Regions from separate parts of the Nonomuraea sp. NPDC049624 genome, predicted to be linked through region 2. Evidence: riboswitches for the same ligand, from Rfam matches in the RefSeq annotation. Region 2 holds a riboswitch; each other region holds the start of a gene.

Region 1 (5,773 bases), on a different contig from region 2:
CCATCCGCCGGTTAGCCGCCGGCGGACGCCCGGGGCGACCGGGGGGCACATGCAGGTGCAGGTGAGGGGGGCGGTCCAGGAGGACGGGAGCGGGCGGAGGAGACGGCGAAGGCCGTGACCTGGGGGAACGTCCCCTAGGCGGAGGTGGCCTTCACGATCGCGAGCGGGCCGGGCGCGTGGTGCAGCATGGCCTGGCTGACCGAGCCGATGAGCATGCCCTTCAGCGTGCCGTGGCCTCGGCTGCCGACGACCAGCAGGTCGGCCCCGGCCGCCACCTCGCGCAGCACCTCGACGGGGTGGCCGTGCACGACGTCCTCGATCACCTCCACGCCGGGATGGCATTGCCGAGGTATGGCGAGGAAGGTCCGCAGGGCCTCGCGGGTCTCGCGTTCGGCCTCCGGATCGGCGGGCCCGAAACCCGAGGGGCGCGGCCAGGCGAAGGCCTCCACCGCGCGCAGCCTGGCGCCGCGCAGCTCGGCCTCGGCGAAGGCGAACTTCAGCGCGCGCAGGCTGCCCTCGGAACGGTCGACGCCGACCACCAGCTCACCGCGCGGAACGGTCGGCGGGTCGCGGACCAGGACGACGTCCATCTGGGCGTGCGCGGCCACCCCGTGGGCGACCGAGCCGAGCAGCAGCCCGCGTACGCCGCCCAGGCCACGACTGCCGACGACGAGCAGGTCGGCCTCTTCGGCGGCCTTTATCAGCGCGGCGCGGGGATCGCCGGGCACGAGTTCCGTGGTCACCTCGGCGCCCAGTTCGCGGGCCCGCCGTTCGGCGGCCGCGAGCACCTCCTTGGCGCCGTCGCGCATCCACTTGCCCACCTCCGCGTACCGGCCGGAGATGGGGCGGCAGACCCAGTCGGGCACCACGTGGGCCACGGTCAGCGACACCCCGCGCAGCACTGCCTCCTTGGCGGCCCAGTCGACGGACAGCAGTCCGGTCGGCGAGCCGTCGACACCTGCGACGATCATGGTCAGGCCACGTAACATTCCACTTCGGCGCGGCGATAGGCCAAGCCCTGTCTGGTGGACTCGTCGATGCACGCGCGCTCGGCCTTGCTGAGGAGCAGTTCGCCGCAGACCGTCACGCCGGAGTACGTCCGGCAGTCGAGTGAACGGTTGCGCCGGCCGATACGGTAGTTGTCCTTGACCGCCTGCCTGCACTTCTGGCGCAGGGCCTGTGTGTCGGCGTAGCGGCACTGGGCGGTCAGCGTCCGGTATTGCTGCTTGCTCACTTCCTGCTGCTCGATGCCGTCCCCAGAGGCGGCAGCCGGTCCGATCGTGGTGAGAGCCACGATCGCGGCCACAGCGGCGATCTTCATCATAGTTCCCCTGAGGGAGTCCGTACCGCCAGGGGCGATCGCCAAACCTTGGGGTGATCGCCATGCTGACGCTCCGGTGCGACGAGCCCGCCCCCGGTTGGGAAGGACACGTCCTGCCGATCGGCAACGGAGCGCTCGGCGCGTGCGTGTTCGGGGCGCTTGCGACCGAGCGCGTCCAGCTCGACGAGAAGCCGTTGCGGACCGGCGGTCCGGGCAGCGCGGAGCCCGGCGGATCCGGCAACTGGCCGACGGACCGTCCCGGCGCTCCGGGCGGCGTGCGGCGGGTCATCGACGAGCGGGGTTCGATGGCGCCGGAGGAGGTGGCCGCGAGGTGGCCGCGATCCTGGGAAACCCGTCCTACAGCACGGGGAATTTCGCCTCCTACCCGGCGCACGCCATCGTCGGCAGGCTGACGGCGCGACTTCCGGGACCGGTGGGGTTCATGTTGCGCATTGGCATTGCGCATGACGGCGGTGAGGACGAGATGACGGCCGAGGCCGGACGGCTGACCTGGGCGGACGGCGTGCCGGTCGAGGTCAGGCCGGTGTCGGCGCGCGGCGGGACCGCGCGGCTGCGCGGCCCCGGGTTCGCACTCGCCCTGGAGATCAGGCCAGAGGAAAGCTCGCCTGGAGACCAGGCGAGAGGACGAGAGGAAAGGTCGCCCTGGAGGCCAGGGCAGGGGAGAGCGCGCCCTGGAGACCAGACCAGGGGAGAGCTCGACCTGGGGGGACTAGGGCAGCGGGGAGCTGCGCGCTGTCGCCAGCACGCTGAACCACGTGCGGTGGGTGACGTTCGTCTCGTGCCAGGCGACCGCGAACCCGGCCGCGTCCAGCACCGCGAGCAGGTCGCCCGCGTCGCGGTGGACGAACCAGCGCTCGTACTCCGTCCGGTACGGCACCGGCTCCCAGCCCTCGTTGTCGCCCAGGGCGGTGATCAGCGCGAGCACCCCGCCGGGGCGCAGCGCCGCGTGCCAGGCGCGCAGCGTCGCCTCGGTCTGCTCGGACGGCACGTGCACGAGGGCCGCGGCCGACCAGACGCCGTCCAGGGACGCCGGCGACAGCGGCGGCCGCCGCAGATCGCCCAGGACGGTGGGCACGCCGCGCCCGGTGGCGAGCCTGGCCATCTCGAGCGACAGGTCCACGGCCACGGTGGTCAGGCCGCGTCCGGCGAACCAGGCAGACTCGCGCCCCGGGCCGCATCCCAGGTCGGCGACCGTGGCTCCGGCGGGCAGGGCTGAGACGAACCGGTCGCGGAAGCCCGCGACGGAGGGTGACGGATCGGCGACCTGCTCGTCGTACTGGCGCGCGATGCGGTCGTAGGTGGCGGTCGTGTGCGCAATGGGATCAGACATCCCCTTGATCCTGCCACGCGCGGGGTTATGATCGCGGTGACCAACGCGGGAGCCCGGTGCGGACCGGGCTGAGAGGACGGCTGTCAGCCGCCGACCGCCAGAACCTGCTCCGGATAATGCCGGCGAAGGGAGTTTGCGCGATGAGCGACGCGCGCTTTTCCAAGATCCACATCGGTGACCTTCAGGTGCCGATGCGCGAGGTCAGGCTGTCGAACGGCACGTCGGTGCGGCTCTACGACACCTCGGGGCCGTCGCGCACCGACCGCTCGGCGTGGGGGTCGCCGGTCACCCAGCTCGGCGCCGCGCGGCGCGGCTTGGTGACCAAGGAGATGGAGTTCGTGGCCGTCCGGGAGGGTATGACCCCCGAGTTCGTCCGGCAGGAGGTCGCGGCCGGGCGGGCGGTCATCCCCGCCAACGTCAACCATCCCGAGTCCGAGCCGATGGCGATCGGCCGGAACTTCCTGGTAAAGATCAACGCCAACATCGGCAACTCCGCCGTCACCTCCTCGATCGAGGAGGAGGTCGAGAAGATGACGTGGGCCACCCGGTGGGGCGCCGACACCGTCATGGACCTGTCCACCGGGCCGAACATCCACGAGACCCGCGAGCAGATCATCCGCAGCTCGCCCGTCCCGGTCGGGACCGTGCCCGTCTACCAGGCGCTGGAGAAGGTGGGCGGGCGTCCGGAGGCGCTGTCGTGGGAGGTCTACCGCGACACCCTGATCGAGCAGTGCGAGCAGGGCGTCGACTACGTGACGGTGCACGCGGGCGTGCGGCTGGCGCACGTCCCGCTGACCGCCCGCCGCAAGACCGGGATCGTCTCGCGCGGGGGCTCGATCATGGCCGCCTGGTGCCTGGCCCACCACCGCGAGAGCTTCCTGTACGAGCACTTCGACGAGATGTGCGCCCTGCTGGCCCGCTACGACGTGACGTTCTCGCTGGGCGACGGGCTGCGCCCCGGGTCGATCGCGGACGCCAACGACGAGGCCCAGTTCGCCGAACTGCGCACCTTGGGCGAGCTGACCAAGATCGCACATGCGCACGACGTGCAGGTGATGATCGAGGGCCCCGGCCACGTGCCCATGCACAAGATCAAGGAGAACGTCGACCTCCAGCGCGAGCTCTGCGACGACGTGCCCTTCTACACCCTCGGCCCGCTCGTCACCGACATCGCCCCCGGCTACGACCACATCACCTCGGGCATCGGCGCCGCCATGATCGCCTGGTACGGCACCGCCATGCTCTGCTACGTCACCCCCAAGGAGCACCTCGGCCTGCCCAACCGCGACGACGTCAAGACCGGCGTGATCACGTACAAGATCGCGGCGCACGCGGCGGACCTGGCCAAGGGGCACCCGCAGGCCCAGGCGTGGGACGACGCCCTGTCGGACGCCCGGTTCGAGTTCCGCTGGGAGGACCAGTTCGACCTGTCGCTCGACCCGGACACCGCCCGCGCCTTCCACGACGAGACCCTGCCGGCCGCACCCGCCAAGACCGCGCACTTCTGCTCGATGTGCGGCCCGAAGTTCTGCTCGATGAAGCTCAGCCACGAGGTGCGGGCGGGCATGGCGGACAAGGCGGCCGAGTTCCTCGGGAAGGGCGGCTCGATCTACCTCTGATTTTCGTGAAGCCCGGGGGCCGGCCCGCGCGGTCAGCCCGGGAGCGTCTCGCCGCCGATCGGGGCCAGCACCTCGCCCGTGTAGTACGAGGACAGCCGGTCGGCGGCGAAGAACACGTACGAAGGGGCGATCTCGTCGGGGTCGGCGGCCCGCTTCATGGGCACCTGCGCGCCGAACTTCTCCACCTTCTCCTCCGGCATCGTGGCCGGGATCAGCGGCGTCCAGACCGGGCCGGGGGCGACGGCGTTGATCCTGATGCCGCGCTCGACCAGGTTCTGGGCCATGGAGTAGGTGAAGGCGTTGATCGCGCCCTTCGTCGCGGCGTAGTCGATGAGGGTCTTGTTGCCGCGCAGGCCGTTGATCGAGGAGGTGTTCACGATCGCGCTGCCCTCCCGCAGGTGCGGCAGCGCGGCCTTGGTGACGCGGTAGTAGCTGTGGATGTTGACCGCGAACGTGTGCTCCCACTGCTCGTCCGTCAGCTCCTCCAGGGAGTCGACCGGCGCCTGGAAGGCCACGTTGTTGACCAGGACGTCCAGGCCGCCCAGCTCGGCGACCGCCTGCTCCACGACCGTCGCGCAGTGGTCGCGGTCGCCCAGGTCGCCGGGCAGCAGCACGCAGCGCCGTCCCTCCTGCTCGACCAGGCCGCGGGTGTGGTTGGCGTCGTCGTGCTCGTCGAGGTAGGCGATGGCGACGTCCGCGCCCTCCTTGGCGAACGCCACCGCGACCGCCCGGCCGATGCCCGAGTCACCGCCGGTGATCAGCGCCTTCTTGCCCGCCAGCAGGTTCCTGCCCTCGTAGCCGCGCATCTCGTCGCGCGGCTCGGGGGACATCTCGTCCGTACGGCCCGGGTACGGCTGGGTCTGGGGTGGTGGTGTCTCCGACATGTCCGGCGATCTTCCCTCGACGGGGTATCGGTAACGTCATGCTTTGCCCAGATCACCCCTTCTGGAAGGGCTGGGGCGGTCAGCCGGCGATGGCCGCGCGCCGGAACAGGTCCGCGGGCATCTCCTCGTCCAGCCTCCAGGTGACGGCCATCGGGCGTTCGCCCTTGTGCTCGACGTAGCGGGCCGTGCCGTGGAAGACGTACGGCTCGGGGTGACGGTGGTCGTTCTCCGTGCGTTCCCTGGTGAACAGCAGGACGTGGCTGCCGGTTTGCTCGTGCCTCTGATAGCGCAGGCCGGTGGCCGACCCCGCCCCGGTCCGGTTCTGGGACTCCCAGTGGAACAGCTCCGGGGTCAGGGCGTAGTCGCGGTACATGGTCTGCGGGGAGAACTCCTTCTCGTTCTTGCGCAGGGTGACGAAGAGGGCGTCGCAGCGGGTGGCCGGGCACCACGCCACGCCCTCCCGCATGGTGGCGGGCACCGAACCGCCGAGGCTCGCCCAGCCCAGAGCGGCCAGGACCTCGTCGGCCGAGTAGTGGCCGTTGAGGACCAGCGGCACGCCGGCGAGCGTCGCGGGGAGCGGCTTGGTCACGTGGCGCGG
Region 2 (5,773 bases):
CACCGACTCGATGATGCTGCTGCACATCTCCGACAACGGCGACAAGCCCACCCTGGTCAGCCTTCCGCGCGACTCGGCGGTGACCATTCCGGGGCGCGGGCGCGACAAGCTCAACGCGGCGTACGCGTCCGGCGGGCCGAAGCTGCTGGTCCGCACGGTCGAGACGGTCACCGGCGTGCACGTCGACAACTACATGGAGATCGGCTTCGCCGGCTTCGTGGACATCGTGGACGCCATCGGCGGCGTCGAGATCAACGTCCGGGCCGACGTCGACGACCCCAAGGCCGGGCTCAAGCTCAAGAAGGGCAAGCAGGTGCTCAACGGCGCCCAGGCCCTCGGCTACGTACGCACCCGCAAGGGCGGCGCGCTGCCGGACTTCGAGCGCACCAAGCGGCAGCGGCAGTTCCTCGGCGCGGTGGTGAAGAAGGCCGCCAGCCCGGGCGTGCTGATCAATCCGTTCACCTCGATCCCGCTGGCCATGAGCGCCACGGACGCGGTCGAGGTCGACTCCAGCACGGGCGCGTTCGACATGCTCTCGCTGGGGCTGGCGATGGGCGACAGCCCGGTCACGACGGTGGTGCCGTTCGGCGGGAACGAGATCGTCGCCGGCGGCGGTGCGGCGGTCAAGTGGGACCGGCTCAAGGCGCTGGCCCTCTTCGACGCGCTGAAGGCCGACAAGCCGGTGCCGAAGGAGATCGTCGACGCCGGTTGACCCGCTTCCCGCGTAGGCGCGAGCCTCGCGGGAAGCAGCCGGGCCCGGCTCAGGTCGTGGTGGCGGCGACGACCGCGGCGGTGGAGGCGGTGGCGGCGATGGCCGCGGTGATGGCGGTGATCGTCTTGGCGACCGCCTGGCCGGCCCACTCGCCCTCGGCGATCTCCTTGACACGCTTGCGGTCGGCGCCCGGGAAGGCTTTGCGGTCGAGCTTCGCCGCGTGCATGATCGCGATGAGCGTGGCGGTGCGCTCGTCGGGGTCGGCGCCCGCGAGGACGGCCGTGACGCGTTCGCGCACGTCGGCCTCCACCTGAGGGTCCGCCTCCGGCCACCGCGTGGTCGGGAAGATGCCCAGGACCCGGCCGCGCTCCTCGGCCAGCACGCCCGCCTCGGCGAGCCTGGTGAGCAGGCGCCTGCGCAGCTTGTCCGACTGCAGCCGCTGCACCCACCACGCGGGCTTCCTGGCCTTGCCGTCCTCGGCCATGCGGGCGAGGGCGGCGTCGAGCTCGGCGTCCCCCAGCGGGGTGGGGTCCGTCACCGTCACCTTGTCGTCGGCCAGTTCGACGCGGCCCGCGGCGGCCAGCTCGGCGAGGATCGCGCCGCCGAGCGCGGGGTCGAGCTGCACGCCCCCGATGAGCTGCTTGCCTTCTGCCTCGTCGTGGGCGAGGAGGAGGAGTTCTTCAGCGATCGTCACGGTCATGTCCCGACACTAACCTCCCAGGCATGAGCATTTCGGAAAGACTTCACGCGATCGGCTGGCCCTTGCTCCAGGCGCAGCTCGACCATCCCACGGTGGCCGGCATCGGGCGCGGCGACCTGGCCGAGCCGGTCTTCCGGTCCTGGCTGGAGCAGGACTACCTGTACCTGCTCGACTACGTGCGGGTGTTCTCCAGGCTGGCCTGGCAGGCGCCGGACGGGCATCTGGGCGACCTGGTGGATCTGGCGTACTCGACGTACCACGACGAACTGCGTCTGCATCGGTCGTTGTCGGCGGAGTTCGGGGCCGATCTGGACAATGCGGTGAAGGGGCCGGCGTGTGCGGCGTACACGGCGTTCCTGCTGGAGGCGGCGGGGGCGTACGGGGAGGGGCTGGCGGCGCTTTATCCGTGTATGTGGGGATATTCGAGTCTTGGGAAGATCCTCGCCGAGAACCCGCCCGCCGAGCCGCGCTACCGGGCCTGGGTGGACACCTACGCCGACCCGGCGTTCGCGGCGCTGACCGTACGGATCGGGCAGATGATCGACGAGGCCGACCCCGACCCCGTACGGGCGGAGGCGCTGTTCGCCGAGGGCATGGCACACGAGCTCGCCTTCTGGGACGTGCCGTAGTCGCGTGCCGGTCCGGTACGCGCCATACCCTGGGGGCATGCCGGAACTTCCCGAGGTGGAGTCGCTCACCAACTTCCTGCGCGAGCGGGCGGTCGGCCGCTCGATCGCCGGCGTAGACGTCGTCGGCTTCCAGGCGCTCAAGACGTTCGACCCGCCGGTCACCGCGCTCGGCGGGCTCACCGTCACGGGCGTGTCGAGGCACGGCAAGTTCATCGACCTCGACTGCGACGGCCTGCACCTGATCATCCATCTGGCCCGCGCCGGCTGGCTGCGCTGGCGCGACGACCTGACCGGCGCGCGGCCGGTGCGGCCGGGCAAGGGGCCGCTGGCCGTACGCGTACGGCTGGCGCCCGACGACGACGGCCTGGCCCCCGGGTTCGAGCTGACCGAGGCCGGCACGCAGAAACGGCTGGCCGTCTACGTCACCGACAAACCGGAGGACGTGCCCGGCGTCGCCGCCCTGGGCCCCGACCCGCTCGATGACGCCTTCACCGTCGAGGCGCTCAAGCGCATCGTGGGCGGCAACCGCACCCAGATCAAGGGGTTGCTGCGCGACCAGAAGGTGATCGCGGGCATCGGCAACGCCTACTCCGACGAGGTGCTGCACGCGGCGAGGATGTCACCGTTCAAGATCGCCGCGACGCTGACCGACGCGCAGATCGCCGACCTGCACGAGGCCATCGTGACGACGTTGCGCGACGCCGTCGAACGGGCGCACGGGCTGGCCGCCAAAGACCTCAAGGCGGAGAAGAAGTCCGGGCTGCGCGTGCACAACCGGGCCGGCCAGCCGTGCGACGTGTGCGGCGACACCATCCGCGAGGTGTCCTTCGCCGACTCCGCGCTCCAGTACTGCCCGACCTGCCAGACGGGCGGCAAGCCGCTGGCCGACCGGCGGATGTCGCGCCTGCTCAAGTAGGGTCCCAGGCGCGGGATGATGGAGGCATGACCGTTCCAGAGATCGACGTCACCGCCGTTCCCGACGACGCCTACCTGCTCGACGTCCGCGAGCAGGACGAATGGCTCGCCGGCCACGCCCCCGAGGCCGTGCACATCCCGATGTCGCAGATCCAGGGCCGGGTCGAGGAGGTGCCCGCCGACCGCACGGTCTACGTCGTGTGCCGGGTCGGCGGCCGGTCGATGCAGGTCACGGCGTGGCTCAACCAGCTCGGGCGCGACGCCGTCAACGTGGGCGGCGGCATGCAGTCGTGGGAGTTCGCGCGCCGTCCGATGGTCAGCGAGACCGGGCAGGATCCTTTCGTGGCCTGAATGCCCCACTGTGGCGGTTCCGCCGCCATTGAGGCATGATGAGGGCGCCAACTGCATAGTCGCGGGAGCTCGGGGTGCCGGGCTGAGAGGGCAGCAACACAGCCGCTGCCGACCGCCTGAACCTGTCCGGGTAATGCCGGCGTAGGGAGTGTGCGATGACGCATGTCGTCGACGAAGTTCCGCTGACCCTTGACGGCGCGCCCCCCAAGACCCTCGGCGTCCTCGACCAGGGCGCGCTCTGGGCCAACCTCGGTGTCAGCCTCCTCGGCTTCTCCGGCGCGCTCGTCCTGATCGACCCTCTGGGCAACGCGCCGCTCAGCCTGGTGGCCGCGCTCACGGCCGCCGTGGTCGGCAGCCTCATCGGCACGGCCATGGTCGGCCTGTCGGCCATCCCCGGCACGCAGACCGGGCGGCCGGCGATGGTGCTGCTGCGCGGGCTGTTCGGGGCGAAGATGTCGTACGTCCCGTCCGTGCTGAACATCGTGCAGATGCTCGGCTGGGGGGCCTTCGAGCTCTGGGTGATCGCCAAGGCCGCGAACGCGATCTTCGGGAGCGTCCCGTACCAGGTGTGGGTGGTGGTGGCGGGGGTGCTGACCACCGCGCTCGCCGTCTGGCCGCTCGGATCGATCAGGCTGCTGCGCCGGTACGTGACCGCCGGCGTGATCGTGTCGCTGATCTGGTTCACCGTGTCGTTCCTGGGCGAGGCGCCGACGTACACGGGCGGGTCGTGGACGGCCTTCGCTCCGGCCGTCGACTACGTCATCGCCCTGTCGGTGTCGTGGGTGCCGATGGCCGCCGACTTCGCCAGGCACTCGCGTTCCAGCAGGGCCGCCTTCACCGGGGTCGTCGGCGGCTACACCGTCGCCCAGGTGGCCTGCCTGGCCCTCGGCGTGTACGCGGTGGCCATCGCGGGCGCCCAGGCGGTCGCGGCCGACGGCATGGTCGTCTTCCAGCCGTTCGTCGCGGCGCCGCTGGGCGCGCTGTTCTTCGGCATCCTGGTGCTGCGCGAGACCGACCAGTCCTTCGCCAACGTCTACTCCACCACCGTCTCGCTGCAGAACCTGATGCCGAAGGTCGACCGCCGGATCGTCTCCACCGCGATCGGCGTGCTCACCACCGCGATCGCCCTGGTCGTGGACGTCACCTCCTACGGCGCGTTCCTCGGGGTGATCGGCGCGGTGTTCGTGCCGATGTTCGCGGTGCTGGCCGTCGACTACTTCGTGCTCGGCGGCGCCGCCCGCTGGAACACCGCCGAGGACGCGCCCTCGCGCTGGCTGATGCTGCTGCCGTGGGCGCTGGGCTTCGCCGCCTACTGGTTCACCACCTCGACGCCCACGGTCGCGGGCTGGGACGGCTTCTGGGCGTCGGCCCGCGACGCCGTCGGCTTCACGCGGGAGCCGTGGATGAACGGCGCGCTCGGCGGCGCGCTGGTCGCGGCCGTGGTGACGCTGGTCATCGGCGTGCTCGGCCGGCGTCGCTCAGCGGCCCGCTGAGGCCCGGCGTTCGACGTTGAGCAGGTGCTGCTTGGCGGCCACGCCTCCGGCGTAGTCGCCGAGCTCGCCGTCCTCACGGACCACCCGATGACAGGGCACGATCACGCACACGGGGTTGGCGCCGACCGCGTTGCCCACCGCGCGCAGGGCGCGCGGCCGCCCGATGCTCGCGCCGATCTCCTCGTACGTCGTGGTCGTGCCGTAGGGCACGGCCATGGTCTTCTGCAGCACGGTACGGGCGAACGGCGTGGCCAGCGCGAGGTCGACCGGCGTGGCGAAGGTGCGCAGCCGGCCGGAGAAGTACGCGTCGAGCTCCCGGCGCACCGGGTCGAGGCGGCGGGCGTCGGGCCCGATGAACGTGCCGACCTCCTTGGCCACCCGCTCGAACACGGTGTTCTCGGCCTCGAAACTGCAGGCCGCGATGCCCTTGCCGGTCACCGCGAGCACCAGCCTGCCCACCGCGCCGTCGTAGGTGCCGAACGCGATGTCCGGGGGCCCCTCGCCCTTGTAGGTACTGGAGGTCACTCTCAGCAGGGCATCGAGATCGCTGCTCGACATGCCGCTCACCCGTTTCAGCCACCGGAATCTTCGTGAGCGCAGCGTATCGGACGGATCGCCCGTCAGACCCACCACGCCACGTGCACTATGGAGGTGTGGGATACGCATGGGTCGGGAGTGACGAGGAGATCGCTCGCGCCGTGCTCGCCGGGTCCCCCAACGCCGTGGTGGCGCTCGACCGCGACCAGAGCGTGCTGGTCTGGAACGCGGCGGCCGAGCACCTGTTCGGCTGGACGGCGGCCGAGATACTGGGTCGCCGGGCGCCGATCGTCCCCGACGAGCTGGCCGCCGAGCACAACGCGGTGCTGGAGCGCGTACGCACCGGGGGGCAGGTGTCGCTGCGCACCAAGCGCGTCCACAAGGACGGCAGGCCGCTCGATCTGCGCGTGGACATCAACGCCCTGCGCATGGGCAA
Region 3 (5,773 bases), on a different contig from region 2:
CCCGCCCGGCACTTGCGCACGAAGTATTCGGTGTCGGACTCGATCGACGGCGAGCGCGGATGCTTGTACGGGAACGCCGCCACCCCGACGCAGAACTCGCCCGCCTGCCGGATGAGCCGCACCAGCTCCTCGGCGTAGAGCACGCCCTCGGGATGCCGCACCCACTCGGCGGTCGGGTCGCCGGGCGGGTCGCCGCGCACGGCCAGGATGTTGCGCACCCCCGCGTCGGCGAAGCGGCCGACCAGGTGGCGCAGCTCGCGCACGGAGTGGTTGACCGCCGTGAAGTGCGCCACAGGGGTGAGCGTGGTGTCGTGGGCCAGGCGCTCGACGATGTCGACCGTGCGGTCGCGGGTCGAGCCGCCGGCCCCGTAGGTGACCGAGACGAACGTGGGGCGCAGGGACTCCAGCTCTCTGATCGCCTTCCACAGCTGCCGCTCGCCCTCGTCGGTCTTCGGCGGGAAGAACTCGAAGGAGAACGACCGGCCACCGGTGGCGAGCAGCTCACGGACGGTGGGGACACGATCGGGCAGGATGGAGGGTCGACCAAGCGCCATGGCCCAAGCGTACAGGCCGGTGTCCGGATCGGCCGCCCCTAGACCGGGGACCCGACCCCGAGTCCGCGCCCACTAGTCTCAAGGCATGACCACTGACGCCGCGAGCATGGACGCCCTGCGCACCCAGGTGGAGCGCGCCCTCGGGGAGTTCGTCGAACGGCAGCTGCCCGCCTCGGGCGACGCCGAGCTCGAACCGCTGCGCGCCGCCGCGGGCGACCTGCTGGCCGGCGGCAAGCGCCTGCGTCCCGCGTTCTGCTACTGGGGCTGGCGCGGCGCGGGCGGCACCGACGTGCCCGAGATCTTCACCGCCGCCGCGTCGCTGGAGCTGTTGCAGGCCAGCGCGCTCGTGCACGACGACGTGATGGACAAGAGCGACCTGCGCAGGGGCATGCCGGCCGCCCACCGCCGCTTCCAGTCCCTGCACGAGAAGGAGGGCTGGCACGGCTCGGCCGAGCAGTTCGGCGAGGGGGCCGCCATCCTGCTGGGCAACCTGCTGCTGGTGTGGTCGGGCGAGATGTGGCGCACCAGCGGCCTGCCGCCGGCGTCGCTGGCCGCCGCCCAGCCCGTCCACGACCACATGCGCACCGAGCTGATGTGCGGCCAGTACCTCGACCTGCTGGAGCAGGCCCACGGCGAGAACACCTTCGAGTCGGCCCTGCGGGTGGCGCTGTTCAAGAGCGGCAAGTACTCGGTGGAGCAGCCGCTCAGGCTCGGCCTGGTGCTCGCGGCCGGCGCGCTGGAGCCGTGGATGGACGAGCTGTGCACCGGCTACGGCCGCCGCGTCGGCATCGCCTTCCAGCTCAGGGACGACATCCTCGGCGTGTTCGGCGACCCGGCCCAGACCGGCAAGCCGGCCGGCGACGACCTGCGGGAGGGCAAGCGCACGATGCTGGTGGCCCGCACCCTGGCCGGGGCGCCTCCGCAGGCGGCCGCGACGGTGCGCAGGCTGCTCGGCGACCCCGCGCTCGACGAGGACGGGGTGCGCGCCCTGCGCGAGATCATCACCGACAGCGGCGCGCTGCGGGAGTGCGAGGACCTGATCGCCGGCTATCTCGCCGACGCGCTGGCCGCGCTCGACGAGGCGCCGGTCACCGCCGAGTCGCGCACGGCGCTGACCGAGCTGGCCATCGCCGCGACGTCCCGCAAGACCTGACCCCGGGCCCCTGGTGCCGGCGGCCGGCCCGCGCGGCACCGGCCTGGGCGACCCGCTTCGGCGGGCGGCGTCGGTCTGGGCGACCCGCTTCGGCGGGCGGGCTCGGCGCGGAGCGGCGGGCGCCCGTCGTGGACGGGCGCCCGGTCGTGTGTCAGGGGTCAGGCGTTCGGCGAACTCGGCGCGGTCAGGCGTTCGGCGAACTCGGCGCGGTCAGGCGTTTGGCGAACTCGGCCGCCGCCGCCCCCGGGTCCTCCGCGTCGGTGATCGCGCGTACGACCACCACGCGGCTCACGCCGTACGACATGACCTCGTCGAGGTTGGTGAGGTCGATGCCGCCGATTCCGAACCACGGCCGCGGCGCGGCCGACCCGGGGGCCGGTCCGAGCGAGGCCGCGTGCCGCAGCAGCGCCGGGCCGGGCGCGTGGCGGCCCGGCTTGGTCGGCGTGGGCCAGATCGGGCCGCAGCAGAAGTAGTCGACGCCCTCCTCCACGGCCGCGGCGGACGCCTCGGCGACGGAGTGGGTGGACCGGCCGATGACGATGTCGTCGCCGAGTATCTCTCGCGCGACCGTCACGGGAAGGTCGTCCTGCCCCAGGTGGAGCACGTCGGGCCGGGCGGCGAAGGCGATGTCCGCCCGGTCGTTGACGGCCAGCAGCTTGCCGTGCCGGTCGCAGGCGTCGCGGAAGACTTCCAGGAGCGCGAGTTCTTCGCGTGCCTCCAGGCCCTTCTCCCGCAGCTGGATGATGTCCACGCCGCCGGCCAGCACCGAGTCGAGGAACTCTGCCAGGTCGCCGCGGTCGCGGCGGCCGTCGGTGCAGAGATAGAGGCGGGCCTCAGAAACCGAGGGCCTGGGCACGCCGCTTGACCTCCGTGTGACGGCCGGCCTTGATCGCCTCGATGGGCGACCCCGGCAGGGACTCGTCTGGGGTGAAGAGCCAGCGCAGCGACTCGACGTCGTCGTAGCCGGCGTCCTGCAACACGGTCAGTGTGCCGGGCAGGCCCTTCATCACGTCCTTACCGTCGAGGAACACCGCGGGAACCTGTGGCCCGCCGCCGCCGCGGCGCACGCCGAGCAGCTTGTGGTCCTTGAGGAGTTGCTTGGCCCGCCCGATCGAGAGCTCGAGGCGTGAGGCCACTTCGGGGAGAGTGAGCCACTCGTCGACGAGCTGGTCGGTCTCCCGGTCGATCTGTGCAACAGAAAGCGTCACGAAACCACAACTACCACATGCCGTCCTTGCTCAAACAACACAATCCCGTAGGGGGACCTCTGGATCTACCAGGCGTTCTGTGTCGAGGCGGTGCCCGCCTTCGATGATCCTACGGCCCTGCACGTAGTCCCGGGGCCGGTCGACGGCGAGCACGGCGGCGAGGGTGTCGCCGGAGGTCAGCCAGACGGCCGACCACTTGCCCTCGGGCTCGCCCCGGTAGAGCAGGCGGTCGCCGGAGGGGTGGTGGCCGATGTACTGGACCATGTGGCCGAACTGCTCGGACCAGAAGTAGGGCGCCGGGTCGTAGACGGCCTCCTCCCCCAGCAGGGTCGCGGCGGCGACCTCGGGCGAGCCGAGCGCGGTGTCCCAGTGCTCGACGCGCAGGCGGACGCCGTAGCGGCGCGACCACCAGGCCGCGCAGTCTCCGGCGGCGACCACGTTCGGCATGGACGTGCGCAGGTGCTCGTCGGTGACGACGCCGTTGTGCAGGTCGATGTCGGAGCCGGCCAGCCATTCGACGGCCGGGCGCACGCCGATGCCCGTGACGACCACGTGCGCCTGGACGAACTCGCCGCCCACCAGCCGCACGCCGCCCTCGTCCACCTCGTCGACCATGGTGTTCAGGCGCAGGTCGATGCCGTCGTACCAGTGTCGGGTGCGGGCGCCGATCTCCGGGCCCACGGCGTTGGCCAGCGGGGCGGGGCCGGCCTCGATCACGGTCACCGAGCAGCCGGCCTTGCGCGCGGCGGTGGCGACCTCGGCGCCGATCCAGCCGGCGCCGATGATCGCCACGTGGGCCCCGGCCACCAGGCCGGCGCGCAGCTCGTGGGCGTCGTCGAGAGTGCGCAGGACGTGCTGGGGGCCGTCGCCGGGCACGGTGATCGGCTCGGTGCCGGTGGCGATCACCAGGCCGTCGTAGCCGAGCTCGCCCTCGGTCGTCTCCACGACGCCCTCGCGCAGCGCCTTGGCGGTGACGCCCGGCCAGAAGTCGACCTCCAGCGCGTCGAGGTCGGCCTCCAGGAAGCTGGAGTCGGCCGCGCCGGACAGGACGGCCTTGGACAACGGCGGACGGTCGTAGGGCCGATGGCGCTCCTGGCCGATCAGCGTGATCCGTCCGGTGAAGCCGCGCCCGCGCAGCGCCTCCGCGCTGCGCAGCCCGGCCAGGCCCGCTCCCACCACTACGACATGGTTCACGTTCATGACCATAACGGGGGCGGTGCCGGCACGTCGCGCCGAGGCCGTAGGCTGGAGGCGCAAGACGCGCGGGAGTCCGGCCGTCACCGGGCTGAGAGGAAGGCTTGAGCGGGCCTTCGACCGCAAGACACCTGATCCGGATCATGCCGGCGAAGGGAGCGCGGATGAATGTGATCGTGGGCGGCGGGGTCGTCGGGTTGTCGATCGCCTGGCGGCTGGCCCGCGAGGGGCTGCCCGTCACGGTGGTCGACCCGGCCCCGGGGCGCGGGGCGTCCTACGCGGCGGCCGGGATGCTGGCGCCCGTCAGCGAGGTCGCCTACACCGAGGAGCCGCTGCTGCGGCTGGGGGCCGCCTCGCTCCGGCGGTGGCCGTCCTTCGCCGCCGAGCTGGCCGCCGACGCTGGTCTCGGCCCGGACTTCGGTGCGGGTTCTGGGGCAGGTCTCGGCACGGGGCTGAGCGGCGGTCCCGGTGGCGGGGCCGGGGCGAGGGCCGGGGAGGCGTTCGGGGGCGCGTTCGGGATGATCGGGCCGGAGGGGGCTGGCGGCCGGGCGCTCGACCTGCGCGCCGACGGCACGCTCGACGTCGCCTTCGGGGCCGACGACCTCGCGGCGCTCGACGACCTGGCGGCGTTCATGGACAAGCTGGGGCTGCGGGTCGAGCGGCTGACCGGGCGCGAGTGCCGCCGTCTGGAGCCCATGCTGGCCCCTTCGGTGCGCGGGGGGCTGCTGGCCCCCGGTGACGCCTGGGTCGATCCGCGCCGGGTCACGGCGGCGCTGCTGGGCGCGCTCGACCGGCTGGGCGTGCCCGTGGTGCGGGCGCGGGTGACCGGACTGCTGCGCGACGGCGACGCCGTTCCAGACGCCGTGGCAGGCGCTGGGACCAGCCCTTGGAGCAGTTCCGGGACCGGCGGCGCTGTGACGGGGGTGCGGCTTGAGCCCGTGCCCGGTCAGCCTGAGCCGGCGGTGCGGGAGATCGCGGCCGAGCGGGTGGTGCTGGCCGCCGGGGCGTGGAGCGGGGAGCTGGCCGACGTGCCCGTCCGGCCGGTCAAGGGGCAGATCATGCGGTTGCGCTCGGCGCAGCCGCTGCTCGGGCGGTGCGTACGCGGGACGGTGCACGGCACGCCCGTCTACCTCGTCCCCAGGGGCGACGGCGAGCTGGTGCTCGGGGCGACCCAGGAGGAGCTGGGGTTCGACACCCGGGTGACCGCGGGCGGGCTCTACGAGCTGCTGCGCGACGCCAGGGAGCTGGTGCCGGGCGTCACCGAGCTGGAGGTCGCCGACGTGGTCGCCGGGCTGCGTCCGGGCACCCCCGACAACCTGCCGATCATCGGGGCGGGCGAGGCGCCGGGGCTGGTGCTGGCGACCGGCCACCATCGGGGCGGGGTGCTGCTGGCCCCCCTCACGGCCGCCCTGGTCACGGCGGCGGTGCTGACACCGCCCGCGACGCCCCCGCCCGCGACGACGGCGCCCCCGGCAACGGCCCGGACAGGCACACAGACGGCGGCCCGGACTGCGGCCCAGACGGCGGGGCTCTCGACGGGCGCGGGGCTTTCGGCGGGCGCGGGGATTCTGACGGGTGAGGAGGGCGAGCTGGCCGCGCTGTGCTCGCCCGCGAGATTTCGGGATATTTCATGATTGTGACGATCAACGGCGCCGCGCACGAGG

The links. A riboswitch is a leader RNA that binds a small molecule or an ion and turns the genes downstream of it on or off. The one in region 2 is predicted to bind thiamine pyrophosphate.
Region 1: it holds a riboswitch for thiamine pyrophosphate, as region 2 does, so the genes downstream of both, thiC (phosphomethylpyrimidine synthase ThiC) here and AB0J76_RS03875 (cytosine permease) in region 2, are expected to answer to the same signal.
Region 3: it holds a riboswitch for thiamine pyrophosphate, as region 2 does, so the genes downstream of both, AB0J76_RS26085 (FAD-dependent oxidoreductase) here and AB0J76_RS03875 (cytosine permease) in region 2, are expected to answer to the same signal.

What each region holds. Positions count from the first base shown of each region.
Region 1 covers NZ_JBFAOR010000002.1:460,196-465,968, reverse strand. The annotation lists gene AB0J76_RS08475 (YbaK/prolyl-tRNA synthetase associated domain-containing protein) at 1-15, shown strand, start outside; gene AB0J76_RS08470 (universal stress protein) at 135-971, opposite strand; gene AB0J76_RS08465 (hypothetical protein) at 974-1,324, opposite strand; gene AB0J76_RS08460 (glycoside hydrolase N-terminal domain-containing protein) at 1,384-1,734, shown strand; gene AB0J76_RS08455 (class I SAM-dependent methyltransferase) at 2,052-2,672, opposite strand; TPP riboswitch at 2,708-2,820, shown strand; gene thiC (phosphomethylpyrimidine synthase ThiC) at 2,813-4,291, shown strand; gene AB0J76_RS08445 (SDR family oxidoreductase) at 4,324-5,175, opposite strand; gene AB0J76_RS08440 (DUF3427 domain-containing protein) at 5,255-5,773, opposite strand, start outside.
Region 2 covers NZ_JBFAOR010000001.1:722,803-728,575, reverse strand. The annotation lists gene AB0J76_RS03900 (LCP family protein) at 1-712, shown strand, start outside; gene AB0J76_RS03895 (GPP34 family phosphoprotein) at 762-1,412, opposite strand; gene AB0J76_RS03890 (TenA family protein) at 1,436-2,041, shown strand; gene AB0J76_RS03885 (DNA-formamidopyrimidine glycosylase family protein) at 2,079-2,957, shown strand; gene AB0J76_RS03880 (rhodanese-like domain-containing protein) at 2,984-3,307, shown strand; TPP riboswitch at 3,359-3,472, shown strand; gene AB0J76_RS03875 (cytosine permease) at 3,463-4,800, shown strand; gene AB0J76_RS03870 (methylated-DNA--[protein]-cysteine S-methyltransferase) at 4,786-5,325, opposite strand; gene AB0J76_RS03865 (PAS domain-containing sensor histidine kinase) at 5,454-5,773, shown strand, end outside.
Region 3 covers NZ_JBFAOR010000006.1:304,036-309,808, forward strand. The annotation lists gene metF (methylenetetrahydrofolate reductase [NAD(P)H]) at 1-554, opposite strand, end outside; gene AB0J76_RS26065 (polyprenyl synthetase family protein) at 640-1,707, shown strand; gene thiE (thiamine phosphate synthase) at 1,892-2,563, opposite strand; gene AB0J76_RS26075 (Rv2175c family DNA-binding protein) at 2,541-2,915, opposite strand; gene AB0J76_RS26080 (FAD-dependent oxidoreductase) at 2,946-4,115, opposite strand; TPP riboswitch at 4,168-4,284, shown strand; gene AB0J76_RS26085 (FAD-dependent oxidoreductase) at 4,274-5,743, shown strand; gene thiS (sulfur carrier protein ThiS) at 5,740-5,773, shown strand, end outside.